2 regions of the Bradyrhizobium sp. USDA 4449 genome follow, and region 2 is predicted to be linked to the other one. Evidence: predicted binding sites of a transcription regulator. Region 2 holds the regulator's gene; the other holds the start of a gene.
The links. Region 2 encodes PhoB, which activates phosphate uptake and scavenging genes when phosphate is short. Its sites were predicted from a motif close to TGTCATNNANCTGTCAT; they were not measured.
Positions count from the first base shown of each region.

Region 1: the regulator PhoB is predicted to act here: its motif matches at 6,370-6,386, upstream of phnC (phosphonate ABC transporter ATP-binding protein).

Region 1 covers NZ_JBSRYD010000001.1:2,569,961-2,579,864, forward strand. Annotated here, with positions in the region: gene ACVIIW_RS12185 (enoyl-CoA hydratase) at 1-428, shown strand, start outside; gene ACVIIW_RS12190 (methyl-accepting chemotaxis protein) at 549-2,630, shown strand; gene ACVIIW_RS12195 (dihydrodipicolinate synthase family protein) at 2,744-3,682, shown strand; gene ACVIIW_RS12200 (DUF1045 domain-containing protein) at 3,748-4,446, opposite strand; gene ACVIIW_RS12205 (alpha-D-ribose 1-methylphosphonate 5-triphosphate diphosphatase) at 4,465-5,658, opposite strand; gene ACVIIW_RS12210 (transferase hexapeptide repeat family protein) at 5,655-6,311, opposite strand; gene phnC (phosphonate ABC transporter ATP-binding protein) at 6,486-7,295, shown strand; gene phnD (phosphonate ABC transporter substrate-binding protein) at 7,359-8,288, shown strand; gene phnE (phosphonate ABC transporter, permease protein PhnE) at 8,374-9,258, shown strand; gene phnE (phosphonate ABC transporter, permease protein PhnE) at 9,255-9,904, shown strand, end outside.
Region 2 covers NZ_JBSRYD010000001.1:1,472,138-1,482,041, reverse strand. Annotated here, with positions in the region: gene pstS (phosphate ABC transporter substrate-binding protein PstS) at 1-292, shown strand, start outside; gene pstC (phosphate ABC transporter permease subunit PstC) at 441-1,430, shown strand; gene pstA (phosphate ABC transporter permease PstA) at 1,432-2,277, shown strand; gene pstB (phosphate ABC transporter ATP-binding protein PstB) at 2,274-3,098, shown strand; gene phoU (phosphate signaling complex protein PhoU) at 3,110-3,826, shown strand; gene phoB (phosphate regulon transcriptional regulator PhoB) at 3,849-4,556, shown strand; gene ACVIIW_RS07040 (GcrA family cell cycle regulator) at 4,660-5,172, opposite strand; gene ACVIIW_RS07035 (acetylornithine transaminase) at 5,627-6,829, shown strand; gene argF (ornithine carbamoyltransferase) at 6,829-7,752, shown strand; gene ACVIIW_RS07025 (Hsp33 family molecular chaperone) at 7,867-8,874, shown strand; gene apaG (Co2+/Mg2+ efflux protein ApaG) at 8,991-9,383, opposite strand; gene ACVIIW_RS07015 (OpgC domain-containing protein) at 9,563-9,904, shown strand, end outside.

The DNA of each region.
Region 1 (9,904 bases), 1.1 Mb from region 2:
ATTGTGATCTCGTCGTGCTCGCCGACAACACACTGTTGTCGACGCCTTTCGTCAGTCTCGCGCTGGTTCCAGAGGCCGCATCGAGCCTGCTGATGCCGGCGCGCATAGGCTATTCCCGCGCCTACGAGATGTTCGCGCTCGGCGAGACCGTGCCGGCCAAGGCGGCGCTGGAATGGGGCCTGGCCAGCCGCGTGGTGCCGCTGGACAAGCTCGACGCCGAGGCGCTTGCGTTGGCCCAGCGTCTCGCCCGCCAGCCGGCCGGTGCGCTCACTGCGACCAAGAAACTCATGCGAAACGGCGAGGCCCTGGTCGCTCAGATGCTGGCGGAGGGCGAGCAGTTCGCACGGCGCCTGCGCACCGCCGAGGCACGCGAGGCGTTCACGGCCTTTGCCGAGCGTCGGCCGCCTGACTTCACCAAGGTTTCGTGACGTCGAGGCGGTGTTAGGGTCTGGCAAACCGGGAATTCCCCGCGTTTGATTCAGCCTTAACGGAACGTTCGCATGTCGCGGTGCAAGGTGGCTTCTCGTGAAGTAGGCCCCTTGCGACCCATGTCCATGTTTAAGAAATCGGTAAGCTCGCTCCTCCTGGTGTTGATGGCTCTGCTGGCGGCCGGCGCGCTCGCCTCTACGGCGACCCAGATGGTCGGGGCCTTCGGCCGCTACAGCGACAGCCTCGAGACCGCGAGGCTGGCCGCCGCGGACAAGGCGATCTTTCATGGCGTGCTGGCGCTGCGCAGCAATCGCGGCGACGCCCAGAGCGCGCTGCTCGGCGAAGACGACGCGCGTCCCAAGCTTGCCGAGGCCGAGAAGGCGGAGCAGGGTGGCTATGATGGCGTCAGCGCCGCGATGGCCAGTGTCAACTTCGTCCGGCGCGACGAGCTTGCGAGCACGCTGAAGCAGCGCTGGGGCGAGGCCGCGCCGCAATTCCAGCTGTTCTACGACGAAGCCAGGCGTCCCCGTGCCGAACGCAAGATCGAGCGCACCAACTCCTGGTACGACGCCGTCTCCAAGGTCATCGACACCGCGAATCTCGCCTCCACCGCGGTGTCGAACCGCGCCTGGATGGACGATCCCTTCATTGCCCGCATGATCCAGGTCCGACGTCTCGCCTGGCAGGTGCGCGACCGCTATGGAATCCATTGTTCGGCATTGCGCTCGAACGTCAACAGCAGCAAGCCGCTCGACGACGCCCAGAAGCGCGCGCTGGCGCAATGGGACGGCACCATCGCTTCCGCCTGGTCCGGCATGGACGAGCTGCTGGCCTCGCCCGACGTGGCCGCGGAGTTGATCAGCGCCGCCACGGAGGCGCGTGGCAAGACGGACGGCGTGCTCAGGCAGATCGGCGATCTCACCAAGAATTTCGACGGCAGCGGCAAGCCGGCGATGGCGGCGGCGGACTGGAATGTGCTGTGCCAGTCGCCGTTCCCGCTCATTGTCGGGATCGCGACCAAGGCGCTCGACCAGTCGATCGCGCGCGCCGAGACCGTCCAGGCCAAGGCGCTGACCAATCTGATCGTGCAGTCGCTCGCGTTCCTGCTGGCGCTCGCCGTGACGCTCGCCGGTGTCTATGTCGTGCGAAATCGCCTGATGCGTCCGGTGCGCGCCATTCTCGACGCGATCGCCCGGATCAGCGCGCGCGACTACGCAACGTCGGTTCCGCAACCCCGCTATCCCGACGAGTTCGGCACCATGGCCGCCGCGCTGGAAAGCCTGCGCGAAAGCGCGGCCACCGCGGAACGTCTTGGCCGGGAACGCGAATCGCAGCAGGCGATGCAGCTCGCCCGCTCGGGCACCGTCGACGAGGCGTGCCGTAGCTTTGACGAAACCGTGCAGGCGGTGATTCAAAGCGTCGCGACATCGGCCAAGGAGCTCGATGCGACCGCGACCGACGTGCGCACGTTGGTGTCGGAATCGAGCAGCCAGACTTCCGCGGTCTCGTCCGCCGCCGAGCAGGCCACCAACAATCTCGAAAGCATCGCGGCCGCGACCGAGGAGCTCTCGGCCTCTGTCGGCGAGATCTCCGCGCAAGTGCAGTCCAGCGCACGTGATGCGCGCGAAGCGGTATTCCAGGTCGAGCAGACCAACGCCACCGTCGAAATCCTCGACCAGACCGCAGGCCGCATCAGCGAAGTCGTGAAGATGATCCACGCCATCGCCGGCCAGACCAATCTGCTCGCCTTGAACGCCACGATCGAGGCGGCCCGTGCCGGCGAGGCCGGCCGCGGCTTTGCGGTGGTTGCCGGCGAGGTCAAGAGCCTCGCCTCGCAGACCGCGACCGCGACGGAAGAGATCTCGCGCCAGGTGGAGGAGATCCAGGGCGCGACTGGTCAGGCGGTCGCCGCCATCCGTTCGATCGGGGGCGCCATCAGCGGCATCGACGAAAAGATGACCGCCATTGCCGCCGCCGTCGAACAGCAGCGCGCGGCCACCACCGAGATCTCGCGCAACTTCCAGCATGCCGCCCAGGGCACCCGCGAGGTCACCGATACCATCGGCAGCGTGGCCCAGCTCAACCAGGAGACCGGCAATGCCGGCACGGTGCTGTTCCAATCCGTGACCAAGATGTCGGCCGACGCCGACCGCCTCCGTGTCGCGGTCGAGGGCTTCCTCGGCGCCGTAAAGTCCGCTTAAGACTTCCATTCCCGGCTCGACGGAACGCGGATCGGCATTGCCGCGCCTGCCTGCGACCTGTAAATGGTAGCGGTACCAAGCTCTAACGACGGGACTACAGGGAGATAATTTCGATGCCGGTCACCCCTCACAAGGCCCAGCGCCCCTATCGCGGCGTGTTTCCGGTCGCCCCCACCATCTTCGACGAGCGCGGCGAGCTCGATCTCGAGGGCCAGCGTCGCTGCATCGATTTCATGATCGATGCCGGTTCGAACGGCATCTGCATCCTCGCCAATTTCTCCGAGCAATTCGTGCTGACCGATGCCGAACGCGAGAGCGTGATGCATGCGGTGCTGGAGCAGGTCGCCGGCCGCGTGCCGGTGATCGTCACCACCACCCATTTCAGCTCGGCCGTGTGCGCGGCGCGGAGCCGGCAGGCCGAGGCCGCCGGTGCGGCCATGGTCATGGTCATGCCGCCCTATCACGGCGCCACGTTCCGGGTGCCTGAAAAGGGCATCGTCGAATTCTTCAAGGTGCTCTCGGGCGCGATCAACATCCCGATCATGATCCAGGACGCGCCGGTCGCGGGCACGCCGCTGTCGGTCGAGCTGCTGGCACGGTTGGCGCACGAATTCTCCAATATCCGCTATTTCAAGATCGAGGTGCCGGGCGCGGCGTCAAAGCTCCGCAGCCTGATCGAGGCCGGCGGCAAGGATATAGAGGGTCCTTGGGACGGCGAGGAGGCGATCACGCTGATGGCCGATCTCGATGCCGGCGCGACCGGCGCGATGACCGGCGGCGGCTATCCCGACGGTATCCGCCAGATCATCGATCCCTATTTCGCGGGCGATCGGGAGAAGGCCAAGACCGCCTATGAACGCTGGCTGCCGCTGATCAATTACGAGAACCGTCAATGCGGTCTGATCGCCTGCAAGGCGATGATGCAGGCCGGAGGCGTGATCAAGTCCGACGCGGTCCGCCACCCGCTGCAGCCGCTGCATCCCGCGACGCGGGCAGGACTGCTCGAACTCGCCAAGGAGCGCGACGCGTTGGCGCTGCGCTGGGGAAAGTAATCCAAAGTCTCCGCCGTCGTCCCGGCCTTTGCCGGGACGACATTGAGAATGCCGCGCAAGCCGCGCTAACTCGCCAGCGTCCACTCGCCAATGACGCGAAACCTCGTCTTCGCGTCATCCTGCTTGAACAGCGTGATGCGATCGATCTCGAGCGTGTCGAGACCGAGCCCCGCAAACCGCGCCCGCAACATCTCCAGGATCGGCCCGCGCCGATCCGCATCCAGCCGCCCCGTCACGGTCATGTGGAAGCGGAACTCCTCCATCACGTAGGGATAGCCCCAGCGATCGAGATAGTCGCGCTGCCGCTCGCTGAGCCTGTCGGGCCTGCGCCGCGCGCGGTCTTCCGCCGTCAGTGGTGGACGGAAGCAATCGAAATCGCGGGCGCAATCGGCGGCAAGCTTTTGAAGCGCATCGACCGGCTCAGCCGGGATCACAGCAATGAAGCCACTGATGGCACCGACCACAGGACGGATCACCGGAATCGGCCGGGCCTTGCCGGCAAATGCGGCACACGCCGCCGAGAGCTCCGCTTCGGTCCTGCCCGCCGCCAGCGCCATCGGCGCCTTGAGCGTGCCGTGAAAGCCGTATCTGCGGGGATCGGCGGTGATGTCGCGCCAGTCAGGCGCAACGCGTAACGCGTCGCCGGCAAAGGGTGGCTCCTCGCCCGTATAGGCATCATAGCCGAGCAGCTCGGCGCCAAAGCGCGAGAGCGCGCTGTCTGCGCCGGCGGCAAAATAGATCGCATAGCGGGGGAAACCTGTCATTTCAGGAGCATAGCCAATTTAGGCCGCAACGACAGTCTCGCGCGGCGCCGCTGATGTGCCGATCAGCCGGGTCGCATCGGCGAGATGCACGAGCTTGCCGGCTGAGATCACCGCGACCAGCCGCGGCCGCAACGGCGCACTGTCGTCGACGAGCAGGATGTCGGCACGAAGGCCTGTCGCGAGCGTGCCGCGATCGGTCAGCCCGGTGGCTTCTGCCGGTGCCGACGAGATCAGCTTCCAGGCTTCGGTCAGCGGCCGCACGCCCTCGGCGGCCAGGCGGAAGGCCGCGAGCAGCGGCGCCGGATAGTAATAGTCGGAGGCCAGCACCGAGCAGAGGCCCTTCGCGATCATGTCGGACGCCTTGGTCCAGCCGGTGTGGCTGCCGCCGCGCACGACATTCGGCGCGCCGTAGACGATGGCGTCGCCGGCAGCCGCGGCCTCGCGCGCCGTCTCCTCATTGATCGGAAACTCGGCGAGCTTCACGCCCATGTCGCGAAATGACTTGCGCATCGCCGGCGTCGCATCGTCGTGCGAGAGCATCCGCACGTCGGCCGCGCGGGCCACTGCTGCGAGCCGGTTGATCGACGCCGGAACATCGGCGGCGCGCGAGACGATATGCGTGACGAGCTTGTCGAAGTCTTCGCTCGACAGCCCGGTGCGTTCCACCATGCGGTTGCGCTTGCGTGGATTGGAGATGTCGGCAACGACCCCGTCCATGTGGTCGTTGAAGGCGAACAGGTCGACGCGGCCCTCTCCTAGCCACTGGCTGATCTCATCTTCGGCATCGAGATTGTAGGTCTCGTGGCGCAGATGGAAACGGGTATCGGCGGCGAAGCGCGGACGCTGCCGCTCGATCGCCTCGAGCAGGCGCCTTGCATTGTCGCCGCTGCGCAGGCCCGGCTCCCACGACCAAGTGGTGGCGTGGAATACCGTTGTGATGCCGTTACCGATGACCTGGCGGTCGGTGTCGTCAAGCGCGACGTCGATCGGGAAGTCGACGCCGGCGCGCGGCATCATCTGCCGCTCGAAGGCGTCGCCGTGCAGATCGACGATTCCAGGCAGCACCAGAAGATTGCGCGCATCGATCGCCAGCCGTGCCCGGCCGCGGGATGCATCGATCTGCGCGATGTCGGTTCCTGAAACTGCGAGGGAAGTTTCGGCGAGCTCGGAGCCGATCAGCGTCCGGCCACCCTCGATGAAAATGTCTGTCACGCGACCGCGCTTCGTTTGCTGGAAGGGAAACTTGCCCCTGCTTCGTATGCTCCGAGGAAATCTTCAATCGCGAGCTTGCGGAAATCGGGCAGCGCTTCACGCAATTTGTCGTGATCCCAGTCCCACCATGCCAGCTTGGCAAGCCGCCCGGCAATCTCTTCCGAGAACCGGCGGCGGACGATGCGCGCGGGATTGCCGGCGACGATGGCATAGGCCGGCACGTCCTTGGTGACGATGGCGCCGGCTGCGATGACCGCGCCGGTGCCGATGTTGCGGCCCGGCAGCACGATCGCGCCATGGCCGATCCAGACGTCGTGGCCGATATGGACATGATGCTGGCGTCGCCACTCGAAAAACCCGCTGTCGTCGCTCTCGCCGGGAAAGTAGGCGCTGGAGCGGTAGGTGAAATGCGCCTGCGTGGCGCGGTGCATCGGATGATTGCCGGGATTGATCCGCGTCATCGCCGCGATCGAGCAGAACTTTCCGATCGTGGTGTAGGTGATCTGCGCGTCGTTGACGACGTAGGAGTAATCGCCCATCGCCACCTCGTGCAGGATCGTTCGCGCGCCGACCTCGGTGTAGGCGCCGAGCCTGACCTCGTGCAGTTTCGCCGAAGGATCGATGGTCGGCTCGACCGAAAGCACCTTGGTCATGTTGTATCCGAAATTTCGAGGGCGGGCGCTCGTCTTCGAGCGGCCCGATGACATCATCATGACGATACAATGACAGGGGATGAGCTGTGTTGGATCGCCGCACCGTCGTGCTCATGTCACACGAGTGTCAACCGCCGGCGCTAGCGGTGGGCTCCAGCTACTCTGGAGCGCTGCATGCTGGTGGTTGAGGGTCTGACGTGCCGCTTCGGCGCAAAAGCCGCGGTGGACGACGCTTCGTTTCAAATCTCGCCCGGCGGCTTCGTCGGTGTGATCGGGCGCTCCGGCGCCGGCAAGTCCACCTTGCTGCGGACCATCAACCGTCTGGTGACGCCGACGCAGGGCCGCATCCTGTTCGACGGCCTCGACGTCACCGCGCTGCGTGGCAAGGAGCTGCGACAGTGGCGGGCGCGCTCGGCCATGATCTTCCAGCAGTTCAACCTGGTCGGCCGGCTCGACGTGCTGACCAATGTGCTGATGGGTCGTTTGGCAACCATGCCGGCCTGGCGCTCGCTATCGCAGGTCTGGCCCGAGCAAGACAAGGCGCTGGCGATGTCGGCGCTCGAACAGTTCGACATCGCCGCGCTCGCCGCCCAGCGCGCCGACCAGCTCTCCGGCGGCCAGCAGCAGCGCGTCGCCATCGCGCGGGCGCTGGTGCAGCAGCCGGACATCATCCTCGCCGACGAGCCGATCGCCTCGCTCGATCCGCGCAACACCAAGATCGTCATGGACGCGCTGCTGCGCATCAACAAGCACTTCGGCATCACCGTGATCTGCAATTTGCATTCGCTCGATCTGGCGCGCAGCTATTGCGACCGTCTGATCGGTATGGCGCAGGGGCGGGTGGTGTTCGATGGCGCCCCGTCCGCACTGACCGACCTCGTCGCGCGTGAGCTCTATGATCTCGAAGCCGCCGAAATCATGGGCGGCGCGCCTGCGCCGGCGCCCGAGGGCGTCCCGGCGCTCGGAAGGGCCGCGGCTGCCTGAGCCGCGCCGCATCCATTATTGCCAGTCTTGCGTCAACCGATCCTATCACATGAAGAGGACATCATGATCACTCGCAGACTCATTCTCGCCGGCGCAGCCGCGTTGACCTTTGCCGGATCCGCCTCCGCCGAAGACTGGAGGACGAAATATCCGGAGATCACCTTCGCCGCGATTCCGGCCGAGAACGGCTCGGGCGTGACCGAGCGCTATGCCCCCTTCATCAGCTATCTGTCCAAGGAGCTTGGCATCAAGGTCACACTGCGTGTCGCCAACGACTACGCGGCTCTGATCGAGGGCCAGCGCGCCGGCAACATCCAGATCGGCTATTACGGTCCGGCTTCCTTTGCGCGTGCCCGCCTCACCGGCGTGAAGACCGACGCCTTCGTCATCGACGTCAATTCCGACGGCTCGAAGGGCTACTACTCGGTGTTCTACGTGTTGGCGAAATCGCCGTACCGGAAGATCGAGGATCTCAAGGGCAAGAACCTCGGGCTGGTCGATCCGAACTCCACGTCCGGCAACAACATGCCCCGCTTCAAGCTGAACGCGATGGGGATCGATCCCGATGCCTATTTCTCCAAGGTCGTCTTCACCGGCAGCCACGAGAACGCCGTTCTCGCGCTCGCGCAAGGAACCGTCGATGTCGCCGCCAACTGGTGGAACGCCGACGACGATTCCAACCTGACCCGCATGCTCAACAAGGGCATGGTGAAGTCGGCCGACGGCACGCCGATGAAGAAGGAGGATTTCCGCATCATCGTGAAGTCCGACCTCATCATCAACTCGCCCTATGCCTATCTCAGCGATCTGCCTGACGACATGAAGGCCGCGATCAAGAAGGCCTTCCTGGATGCGGCGACGAAGGACCCCGAGGCGTTCAAGAAGCTCTCCGACGGCAAGAACAAGCCCTGGGAGCCGGTCGCCACCGACGATTACAACAAGACCATCGAGCTGATCAAGTTCGTCGACAATCTGCGCAAGAAGGCGTCCTGACCTCGTCGGGACGATGTACTGGAGCCGGGTCGAGGGACCCGGCTCTTTTCTTGATGGATCTGTCTGTCCTGGATCTGTGCCTTCGATGACGATTGCGGTTTCGATCCTTCCCGAGCAGCAGCTCGCCGCCCTCAACGCCGCCTATCGCAAGGCGGTCGCACGCAAGCGCTTGCGGCTGCTGGCGGGCCTCGCCGTCTTCGTCGTCGCGCTGATTGTGGCCTCGATCGGCGCCGAGGTGAATTTGCGGACGTTCTTCAGCTATTTCGGCAACTTCGTCAGCTATTTCGACCGCATCCTGACCCTCGATAGCGGCCAGCGGGTCTGGACCAATCCTGGCGAGTGGTTCTGGGGCCGGCACAAATGGCTGAGACTGCTCGGCGAGACGCTGCTGATCAGCTATGTCGGCACGCTGATCGGCAGCGTTTTCGCCTTCGCGCTGAATTTCTTGTCCGCTGAGAACACCTCGCCCGCGGCCTGGCTGCGCTTCACGGTGCGGCGCTTGCTTGAATTCGCGCGCACGGTGCCCGGCATCGTGTTTGCGTTGATCTTCGTCATGGCCTTCGGCCTCGGTCCGGTCGCGGGTGTGCTGGCGATCGCGATCCACTCGACCGGCGCGCTCGGAAAACTGTTCTCGGAGATCGTCGAGAATGCGGACATGAAGCCTGTCGAAGGTATCCGCTCCACCGGCGCGAGCTGGATCTCCTGCATGCGATTTGCGATCCTGCCGCAGGTCTCGGCGGGCTATGCCAGCTACGCGCTGCTGCGCTTCGAGATCAACGTCCGCGAAGCTTCCGTCATGGGCTTTGTTGGCGCCGGCGGCATCGGGCAGGAGCTGATCGTCGCGATCCGTAAGTTCTACTACTCCGATGTCAGCGCCATCCTCGTCACCATCATCGTCACGGTCTTCCTGATCGACATCACCACCGGCTGGGTGCGCGGCCGCCTGTTTGGCAGGGAGGCGCGAAATTGAGCAAGCCGCCTGAAGTGAACACTGCGGAGTTCCGCGCGCGCTATCCCGACGTCTTCGACCGCCCGGCGTCGTCGCGCCTGGCGACGCCGATGATGCTGCTCGCTGCGCTAGCGATCTTCGTGTTCGGCCTGGTCGATCTCGATTTCTCGCCCTCGCGTTTCATCTCGGGGCTGAGCCAGCTCGGCTGGATCGGCATGATGATGATGCCGCCCGATCCCGGCTCGTCGCTGCCGCTTTATCTGAAAGCGCTGGGCGAGACGCTGTCGATCGCGCTGCTCGGCACCACGCTGGCCGCACTGATGGCGCTGCCGGTCAGCCTGATTGCGGCGCGTAATATCGTGCCTGAAATCGTCCGCTTCCCGGTGCGGCGGTTCCTCGATTCGATCCGCGGCGTCGACACCCTGATCTGGGCGCTGGTCTGGATCAACGTCGTCGGGCTCGGCCCGTTCGCCGGCGTGCTCGCGATCGCGGTGTCGGATTTCGGCGCCTTCGGCAAGCTGTTCTCGGAGGCGATCGAAGGCGCCGACCAGAAGCAGGTCGAGGGCATCCGTGCCTCCGGCGGCGGCGTGCTGCACGAGATCCGCTTCGGTTTGATGCCGCAGGTGCTGCCTGTCATCGCCGGCCAGGTGCTCTACTTCACCGAGTC
Region 2 (9,904 bases):
CAACGAGTCGTTCCAGGCTGCCGCGTCCAACGCCGACTGGACCAGCGCTCCGGGGTACTACCTGATCCTCACCGACCAGCCTGGCGACAAGTCCTGGCCGATCGTCGCGACGACCTTCGTGCTGATGCACAAGGAAGCGACCGACAAGGCCGCGTCGCAGGAAGCGCTGAAGTTCTTCCAGTTCGCCTTTGAAAAGGGTGCGAAGTCTGCGGAGGAACTCGACTACATCCCGATGCCCGAGAACGTCGTGAAGCTGATCGAGAAGACCTGGTCAGCCGACATCAAGAGCTAAGCTCTTTGCTCTCGGAGGCAGTGCGGCCTCCTGCGGCCGCATTGCCGACGTGACGACTTTTCTGCCCCGGATAGGCCTCGTGCCGAGTCCGGGGCACGAGACCATCAAAAGCGTATATGACTTGGCACAGGGGATCGGCGTGGCAGAAATGGCCGTTCAGAGCGATGTAATCGACGACGCCGGACCATACGATCGCGCCAAGGCTTTGAGCGCGTTCAAGCTCGGCGATGTCACCTTCTACTGGATTACGCGGCTCAGCGCGATTTCGGTGCTTCTCATTCTCGGCGGCATCATCGTTTCGCTGATCATCGGCGCCGTCCCGGCGATGAAGGAGTACGGCTTCGCGTTCCTGTGGACGCAGCGCTGGGCGCCCTCGGCGGATCCGCCCGTGCTCGGCGCGCTCGGACCGATGTACGGCACGCTCGTCACCTCCTTCATAGCGATGCTGATCGCCATTCCGGTCGGTCTCGGCATTGCGATCTTCCTGACCGAGCTCTGCCCGCAATGGCTGCGCCGGCCGATCGGCATGGCGATCGAGCTGCTCGCCGGCATTCCCTCGATCATCTACGGCATGTGGGGCTTCTTCGTGCTGGGCCCGTTCCTGGCCAACACCTTCCAGCCCTTCATGATCAAGATCTTCGATGGCGTCCCCGTGCTCGGCGCGATCTTCGCAGGTCCGCCGTCCTATCTCAGCCTGTTCAACGCCGCGCTGATCCTCGCGATCATGGTGCTGCCATTCATCACATCGATCTCGGTGGACGTGTTCAAGACGGTGCCTCCGGTGCTGAAGGAAGCTGCCTATGGCGTCGGCTGCACCACCTGGGAAGTGGTGCGCAGCGTGGTAATTCCCTATACCCGCGTCGGCATCATCGGCGGCGTCATGCTGGCGCTGGGCCGCGCGCTCGGCGAGACCATGGCGGTCACCTTCATCATCGGCAACTCGTTCCGCATCTCGTCGTCGATCTTCGCGCCGGGCACGACGATCTCGGCGGCGATCGCCTCCGAATTCGCCGAGAGCGACGGGCTGCACCAGTCCGGCCTGATCCTGCTCGGCCTGCTGCTGTTCGTGCTGACGTTCTTCGTGCTCGCGGGCGCCCGGCTGATGCTGCTGCGTCTGGAAAGGAAGGCGGGGAAGTAACATGAACCGGATTTATGCACGCCGCCGCCGCAAGGACATCATCGTCCGCACGCTCTGCATCGCCGCCGCCGCCTTCGGCGTGACCTGGCTCGCGCTGATCCTGATGACGCTGCTTTACAACGGGTTGGCGGGCCTCAACCTCGAACTGTTCGTCGCCGACACGCCGCCGCCGGGCTCGACCGAAGGCGGCCTGCGCAACGCCATCGTGGGTTCGCTGATCATGACCGTGATCGGCGTCGGCATCGGCGCGCCGCTCGGCCTGTTCGCCGGCACCTATCTCGCCGAGTACGGTCGCAACGACAAGCTGACCTCGGTGATCCGCTTCATCAACGACATCCTGCTGTCGGCGCCCTCGATCATCATCGGCCTGTTCATCTATGGCGCCGTGGTGGTGCCGATGCGCGGCTTCTCGGCGATCGCAGGCTCGCTCGCTTTGGCCGTCATCGTGATCCCGGTGGTGCTGCGTACGACCGAGGACATGCTGCTGCTGGTGCCGAACGCGCTGCGCGAAGCGGCCTCGGCGCTCGGCCTGCCGCGCTCGCTGGTGATCAAGCGGATCGCCTATCGCGCGGCCCGCTCGGGTCTCATTACCGGCGTGCTGCTCGCGACCGCCCGTGTCGCCGGCGAGACCGCGCCATTGCTCTTCACCGCGCTGTCGAACCAGTTCTTCAGCCTCGGCCTGAACAAGACGATGGCGAACCTGCCCGTGACGATCAACAACTTCGTCCAGAGCCCCTATGCCTATTGGAAGCAACTCGCCTGGAGCGGTGCGCTGCTGATTACGTTGACCGTGCTTGCCCTGAACATTGGCGCGCGCATTCTTGGCGCCGAGAGGACCGCAAAATGAGTGACCTTTCCGTATCGATGAGCGCCTCCGGCGGGCTCCCGCATGCCCAGCAGCCGCTGCCCGAAGCTCCGGCGAAGGTGACGGTGCGCAATCTCAACTTCTATTACGGCGAGCACCACGCGCTGAAGAACATCAATCTGGCGCTCGGCACCAACCGCGTCACGGCCTTCATCGGCCCGTCGGGCTGCGGCAAGTCGACCCTGCTGCGCATCTTCAACCGGATGTACGACCTCTATCCCGGCCAGCGCGTCACCGGCCAGCTGATGCTCGACCAGACCAACATCCTCGATCCCGGGCTGGACCTCAATCTGTTGCGCGCGCGCGTCGGCATGGTGTTCCAGAAGCCGACGCCGTTTCCGATGACGATCTACGAGAACATCGCCTTCGGCATCCGTCTCTACGAGAAGATCCCGAAGTCCGAGATGGACGACCGCGTCGAGAAGGCGCTGCGCGGCGGCGCGCTGTGGAACGAGGTCAAGGACAAGCTCAATGCATCCGGCCTCTCGCTCTCCGGCGGCCAGCAGCAGCGTCTCTGCATCGCGCGCACCGTCGCCGTGCGGCCCGAGGTGATCCTGTTCGACGAGCCCTGCTCGGCGCTCGACCCGATCTCGACCGCCAAGGTCGAGGAGCTGATCCAGGAACTGTCCGAGAATTACACGATCGCGATCGTCACCCACAACATGCAGCAGGCGGCGCGCGTCTCCGACAAGACCGCCTTCATGTATCTCGGCGAGTTGATCGAGTTCGACGACACCAGCAAGATCTTCACGTCGCCGACCGACCGGCGCACGCAGGATTACATTACCGGCCGGTTCGGCTGAGGAGACAGGACATGGGTTCTGAACATACCGCAAAGGCTTTCGATACCGACCTCCAGGAGCTCACCCGGTCGGTCGCAGAAATGGGCGGCCTCGCCGAGCGGATGATCGTCGATTCCGTCGACGCGCTGATCCGTCGCGACGTCGCGCTCGGCCAGCGCGTGGTCATCACCGACGCCGAGATCGACGCGCTTCAAAGGCGGATCGAGGAGCACGCCGTGCTCACCATCGCCCGCCGCCAGCCGATGGCGATCGATCTGCGCGAGATCGTCGGCGCCATGCGCGTCGCGACCGATCTCGAGCGGATCGGCGACCTCGCCAAGAACATGGGCAAACGCGTCGCGGCGCTTGAGACGGATTTCCATCCGCTCAAGCTGTTCCGTGGCCTCGAGCACATGACCGACCTCGTGCAGCAACAGGTCAAGTCGGTGCTGGATGCCTATGCCGCGCATGATCTGCCGGCGGCGATGGTGGTGTGGAAGGGCGACGAGGAGGTCGACGCCATCTGCACCTCGCTGTTCCGCGAGCTCCTCACCTACATGATGGAGGATCCGCGCAACATCTCGTTCTGCATCCATCTGATGTTCTGCGCCAAGAACATCGAGCGGATCGGCGACCACGCCACCAACATTGCCGAGACCGTGTTCTACATGATCGAAGGCCAGGCCATCACCGACAAGCGACCGAAGGGCGACATGACGACCTTCGCAACCACCGTCCCCAACACCTGAATCCTCAAGGAGCGACGACCCCATGGGCGCACGCATTATGGTGGTTGAAGACGAAGAAGCTCTTACCGAGCTGCTTCGCTACAATCTCGAAGGCGACGGTTATGACGTCGAGACGGTGATGCGCGGCGACGACGCCGACACCCGTCTCAAGGAGCACATTCCCGATCTGATCGTGCTCGACTGGATGCTGCCGGGCCTGTCCGGTATCGAGCTGTGCCGCCGGTTGCGGACGCGGTCCGACACCAAGCAGCTGCCGATCATCATGCTCACCGCGCGCGGCGAGGAGAGCGAGCGGGTGCGCGGCCTCGCCACCGGCGCCGACGATTACATCGTCAAGCCGTTCTCCGTGCCTGAGCTGTTGGCGCGGGTGAAAGGACTGCTGCGGCGTGCAAGCCCCGAGCGGCTCGCAACCGTGCTGGCTTTCGGCGACATCGAGCTCGACCGCGAAAAGCGTCGCGTGGCGCGCTCGGGCCGGCCGATCGACCTCGGCCCGACCGAATATCGCCTGCTGGAGTTCTTCCTGGAGCATCCCGGCCGCGTGTTCTCGCGCGAGCAGCTGCTCGACAGCGTCTGGGGCCGCGACATCTATATCGACGAGCGGACCGTCGACGTGCATATCGGCCGCCTGCGCAAGCTCCTCAATCTCGGCCGCGAGCAGGACCCGATCCGCACCGTCCGTGGCGCCGGCTACGCGCTCGACGACCGCTTCGCGAAGGCCGAGCAGGCCTGAGCACGGTGACAAGCAAGCAAAATAAAAAGCGCGCCCTGGGGCGCGCTTTTTTATGTCTCGATCGCCGCGGCAGGTACCGGGACGCTGTCGTCTGGAGCCATGCTCAGCGCGGACCCGGCTTCGCCGGCGCGCGGCGACGATCGGCCGCCGGCTGATACGCGACCCGCGAGTGCTGGGCGCAATAGGGCAGGCCGGAGAGCGCCTTGCCGCCGCAGAAGAAGAAGTCCGCGCTCGAGGGATCGCCGACCGGCCAGTGGCAGGTGGCCTCGTTCAATTCGAGCAGCGACAGCCGCTGGCTCATCGGCACCACGTTGTCGAAGGTCACAGGTTCAGCCTCGACCTCGACCTCGAAGGCCTGGGCGAGTGCGGTGTTGCCCCGCGAGATCGGGCGGCTCACGCGCATCATGTGCTGCGCGGGACGCGCCTTGCGCGGCCGGGGAGCTGCCGAAGACGGGCTCTTGGCGCGGCCGGACAGGCCGAGCCTGTGCACCTTGCCGATCACGGCGTTGCGGGTGACATTCCCAAGCTCAGCGGCAATCTGGCTGGCCGAAAGTCCGGCCTCCCAGAGCTTTTTCAGCTGTTCGACGCGATCGTCGGACCAGGTCAAAACGGTCATGGCACCCTTTCCTTCACCGCGCGCCGCCATCTGCGGGGCCGCACGACGAATGCGTAAGCTTCGAAAAACCCGTGCCGCCAGAATCCCTTAAGGCTCGCCGGGCGCAATCAGACGCCCGAACGTTTACGCCGGTACAAGAGGACTTTTGGGATCAGAACCGCTGCACGAGATGTCGTATCTGACAAGCCGAACGCTACAATATGGCGTGACTCACGCGCAAGAGTCCGGCGACTCGCTTCCACATGTTCCGTGGCGAATATCCCGCAAAATCGCCACCGCAAGACTACGGATTCAGCATGTCGCGAGGCGTTCGGGCGGCATTGACACCCGTTTCACCAGGCCTAAAATGGTGACGCGTGCCGCCCTTAAAAGGCGGCACGTTTCGTTTTCAGGCTGGTCAATGGTGCGTTGCGCAATGCACGCCCACACCGTCCGCAACATTCAAGTGGCCGTCATGACTAACAGCGCAGCGCCGCATTTGCTCCCCGTTTTCGCCAGGGCCGATCTCGGTTTTGAGCGCGGTGAAGGCGTTTGGTTGATCGCAACCAATGGCGATCGGTATCTCGATTTCACCTCGGGCGTCGCCGTGAATGCGCTCGGACATGCCCATCCCGCGCTGGTCAAGGCGCTGCAGGAGCAGGCCACCAAGCTCTGGCACATGTCGAACCTGTTCCAGAGCCCGGATGGCGAGAAGCTCGCCGCGCGTCTGTGCAACGAGAGTTTTGCCGACTTCGTGTTCTTCTGTAATTCCGGCGCCGAGGCGCTGGAGGGCGTGATCAAGCTGGTCCGCCATCATCACTTCTCCAAGGGCCATCCCGAGCGCTATCGCATCGTCACCTTCGAAGGCGCTTTCCATGGCCGCACGCTGGCGACGCTGGCCGCGACCGGATCGGCAAAATATCTCGAAGGCTTCGGGCCGCCGATGGACGGTTTCGACCAGGTGCCGCATGGCGACATCGAGGCCGTGAAGAAGGCGATCGGGCCACACACCGCCGGCATCCTGATCGAGCCGATCCAGGGTGAGGGCGGCGTGCGCTCTGCGACACCGTCTTTCCTCAACGCGCTGCGTCAGCTCTGCGACGAGAAGGGCTTGCTGCTCGCCTTCGACGAAGTGCAGACCGGCATGGGCCGCACCGGCGACCTGTTTGCCCATCGGCGCACCGGCGTCACGCCTGACGTGATGTCGCTCGCCAAGGCGCTCGGCGGTGGCTTCCCGATCGGCGCGGTGCTGGCAACGGGGGATGCAGCCTCCGGCATGGGACCCGGCTCGCACGGCTCGACCTTCGGCGGCAATCCGCTGGCGATCGCAGCTGCAAACGCCGTGCTCGACGTCATGCTCAAGCCCGGCTTCTTCGACCACGTGCAGAAGATGTCGCTGCTCCTGAAGCAGAAACTCGCTTCCGTGATCGACCGTCACCCCGATATCCTCAGCGAAGTCCGCGGCGAGGGGCTCTTGATCGGCATCAAGGCCGTGGTGCCCTCAGGCGATCTGGTTGCGGCCTTGCGCAACGAAAAACTGCTCACCGTCGGCGCCGGCGACAATGTCGTACGCTTCCTGCCGCCGCTGATCGTCACCGAAGCCGAGATCGAGGACAGCGTCGCCAGGCTCGAACGCGCCTGCACGGCGCTGTCGGGTAACAAGCGAGCGGCAAGCTGATGAGCAAGAGTCCCAAGCACTTCCTCGATATCAACGAGCTGCCGCTGTCCGAGCTCAAGAGCATGCTCGCGGCTTCTTCCGCCATGAAGGCGAAGCAGAAGGCGCACCAGCCGGTCAAGCCGCTCGAAGGCAAGACGCTGGCGATGATCTTCGAGCGCCCCTCGACCCGCACCCGCGTCTCATTCGATGTCGCCATGCGCCAGCTCGGCGGCGAACCCATCATGCTGACCGGTGCCGAGATGCAACTCGGCCGCGGCGAGACCATTGCCGACACCGCGCGCGTGCTGTCGCGCTATGTCGACGCCATCATGATCCGCATCCTCAATCACGAGGCCCTGCTGGAACTCGCGGCGAACGCGACCGTGCCCGTCATCAACGGCCTGACGCGGCGCTCGCACCCGTGCCAGGTGATGGCCGACCTCATGACCTATGAGGAGCATCGCGGCCCGATCGAAGGTCGTACAGTGGCCTGGACCGGCGACGACAACAATGTGCTGGCGTCCTGGGCCCACGCCGCCGAGCGCTTCAAGTTCCAGCTCAATGTCGCGACGCCGCCCGAGCTCGCGCCGAAAAAGGCGATGCGCGACTTCATCAAGACCACGGGTGCGCCGATCGTGCTCGGCACCGATCCCGAGGCCGCGGTCAAGGGCGCCGATTGTGTCGTCACCGACACCTGGGTGTCGATGGGCGACAAGGAAGGCGAGCACCGCCACAACGTGCTCAAGCCCTACCAGGTCAATTCCAAGCTGATGTCGCTGGCCAAGCCCGACGCGCTGTTCATGCACTGCCTGCCGGCCCATCGCGGCGAGGAGGTCACCGACGAGGTGATCGACGGCCCGCAATCGGTTGTGTTCGACGAGGCCGAAAACCGCCTGCATGCGCAGAAGGGCATTTTGGCCTGGTGCTTTGACGCGGTGAAGTGATCCTTCTCATGGGCCCGGTGGTCACTCCGGGCTACGCAGGCCGTCGTTCCGAGGGGCGCCGGAATGCGGGCGTGCCTCTTTCATTTCGCATAGACCGACCCCAGATAGAGCGCCATGGTTTCCCAATCTCCTGACATGAAAACCGGGCCCGAAGGCCCGGTTCGCGCGCCATCAGCGGTTCCGATCGATGACGCCGTGCTGCCCTACGAGGTCGACGCGCTCGATGTGCGCGGCCGCCTGGTGCGGCTTGGTCCCGCGCTCGACGAGATCCTGACCAAGCACGATTATCCGGCACCCGTAGGCAAGCTGCTCGGCGAGGCCATCGTGCTGACGACCCTGCTCGGCTCGGCGCTCAAATTCGAAGGCCGCTTCATCCTTCAGGCCCAAACCGACGGCCCGGTGTCTTTCCTCGTGGTCGACTATCAGGCGCCCGATCGTCTGCGCGCCTATGCGCGCTTCGATGCCGAGCGCCTCGGCAATGCCAAGGATTCCGGGACGCTGCTGGGCCGCGGCCACCTCGCCATGACTATTGACCAGGGGCCCGACATGAGCCGCTACCAGGGTCTGGTCGCGCTCGACGGCGGCAGCCTGGAAGATGCCGCACACGAATATTTCCTGCGCTCCGAGCAGATCCCGACGCGCGTGCGTCTCGCGGTCGGCGAGGAGTGGCGCTCGAGCGACGGCGGCAAGCATCGCTGGCGCGCCGGCGGATTGCTGATGCAATTCCTGCCGAAGGCACCGGAGCGCGCGCGGCAGGCGGATTTGCATCCTGGCGATGCGCCCGAGGGCCTTGAGGTGCATAGCGTTGCCGAAGACGATGCCTGGGTCGAAGCCCGCTCGCTGATCGAGACGGTCGAGGACGTCGAGCTGATCGACCCCGATCTGTCGGGCGAGCGGCTGCTCTACCGCCTTTTCCACGAGCGCGGCGTGCGCGTGTTCAAGCCAATGGTCCTGAAAGCGCAATGCTCCTGCTCGCGCGACGCGGTTGCGTCGATGCTGAAGAGCTTTTCCGCGGACGACCGCTCCGCCATGGTCAAGGACGACAAGGTCGTCGTGACCTGCGAGTTCTGCTCGTCGGTGTACGAGTTCACGCCTGATGAAGCGGGCGTGGAAGACGCGTAGGTGTCGGCCCCGTAGGTGGATCAGCGAAGCGTAATCCAGCTCTTTTGTTTCTGTGGAAATGGACAGCGTGGATTGCGCCTTCGGCCAATCCACCCGACGGAGCCTGCGCCCGGAGGCTAATTCAACACCCGCTTGTTGTCAGGGCTGTCCAGCGAGAACGTCGGCACGTCGATCTCGAAACGTTCGCCGCTTGCGCTGACCATCTGGTAGCGGCCGGTCATGAAGCCGGAGGCGGTCGTGAGCGGGACGCCGGAGGTGTATTCGAAGCGCTCGCCGGGGGCTAGCGTCGGCTGCTCACCGATCACTCCCTCGCCCCGGACCTCCTGCTGGCGCCCGGTGGCGTCAGTGATGATCCAGTGCCGCGTGCGCAGTTGCACCGTCTCATTGCCGGTGTTCGTGATGACGATGGTGTAGGACCAGAAATAGCGGGAGCGCTCGGCCGAGGACTCCCCCGGCACGAAATTGGGCTCGACGGTTACTTCGATCTGGCGGGTCACGGCGCGGTACATGGCTGCCATCATAACGAAAACCCCGCCGGGAACCAAACGCCGCAGGCGGTCCCGGCGACATCGTCCCGCCAGAATTCACGAGGAATTAGGCCCTGATGTGATCCAGCCGCTTTGCGAGGCGGCGACAGGACCGGTACACTCCCATACGTCGCGATTTGCGGAAGGGGTTTTTGGCCCCGATGACCATTGCCGATCAAGTGACGGGATCGACGATCGCGGGAACTGCAGGAGCCAAACCTGTGGAGGCCAAGCCGCGCGTTACTGCGCCAGCCATCACGCTGCCTGCCATCGGCGAGCGCGAGCTCAGGCTTGACCTGTTCCGGGGTCTCGCGCTGTGGCTCATCTTCATCGACCATCTTCCGCCGAATCTGCTGACCTGGTTCACGATCCGCAACTACGGCTTCAGCGACGCGACCGAGATCTTCATCTTCATCTCCGGCTACACCGCCGCCTTCGTCTACGGCCGCGCGATGCTGGAGAACGGTTTCGTCGTCGCCACCGCGCGCATTCTGCGGCGTGTC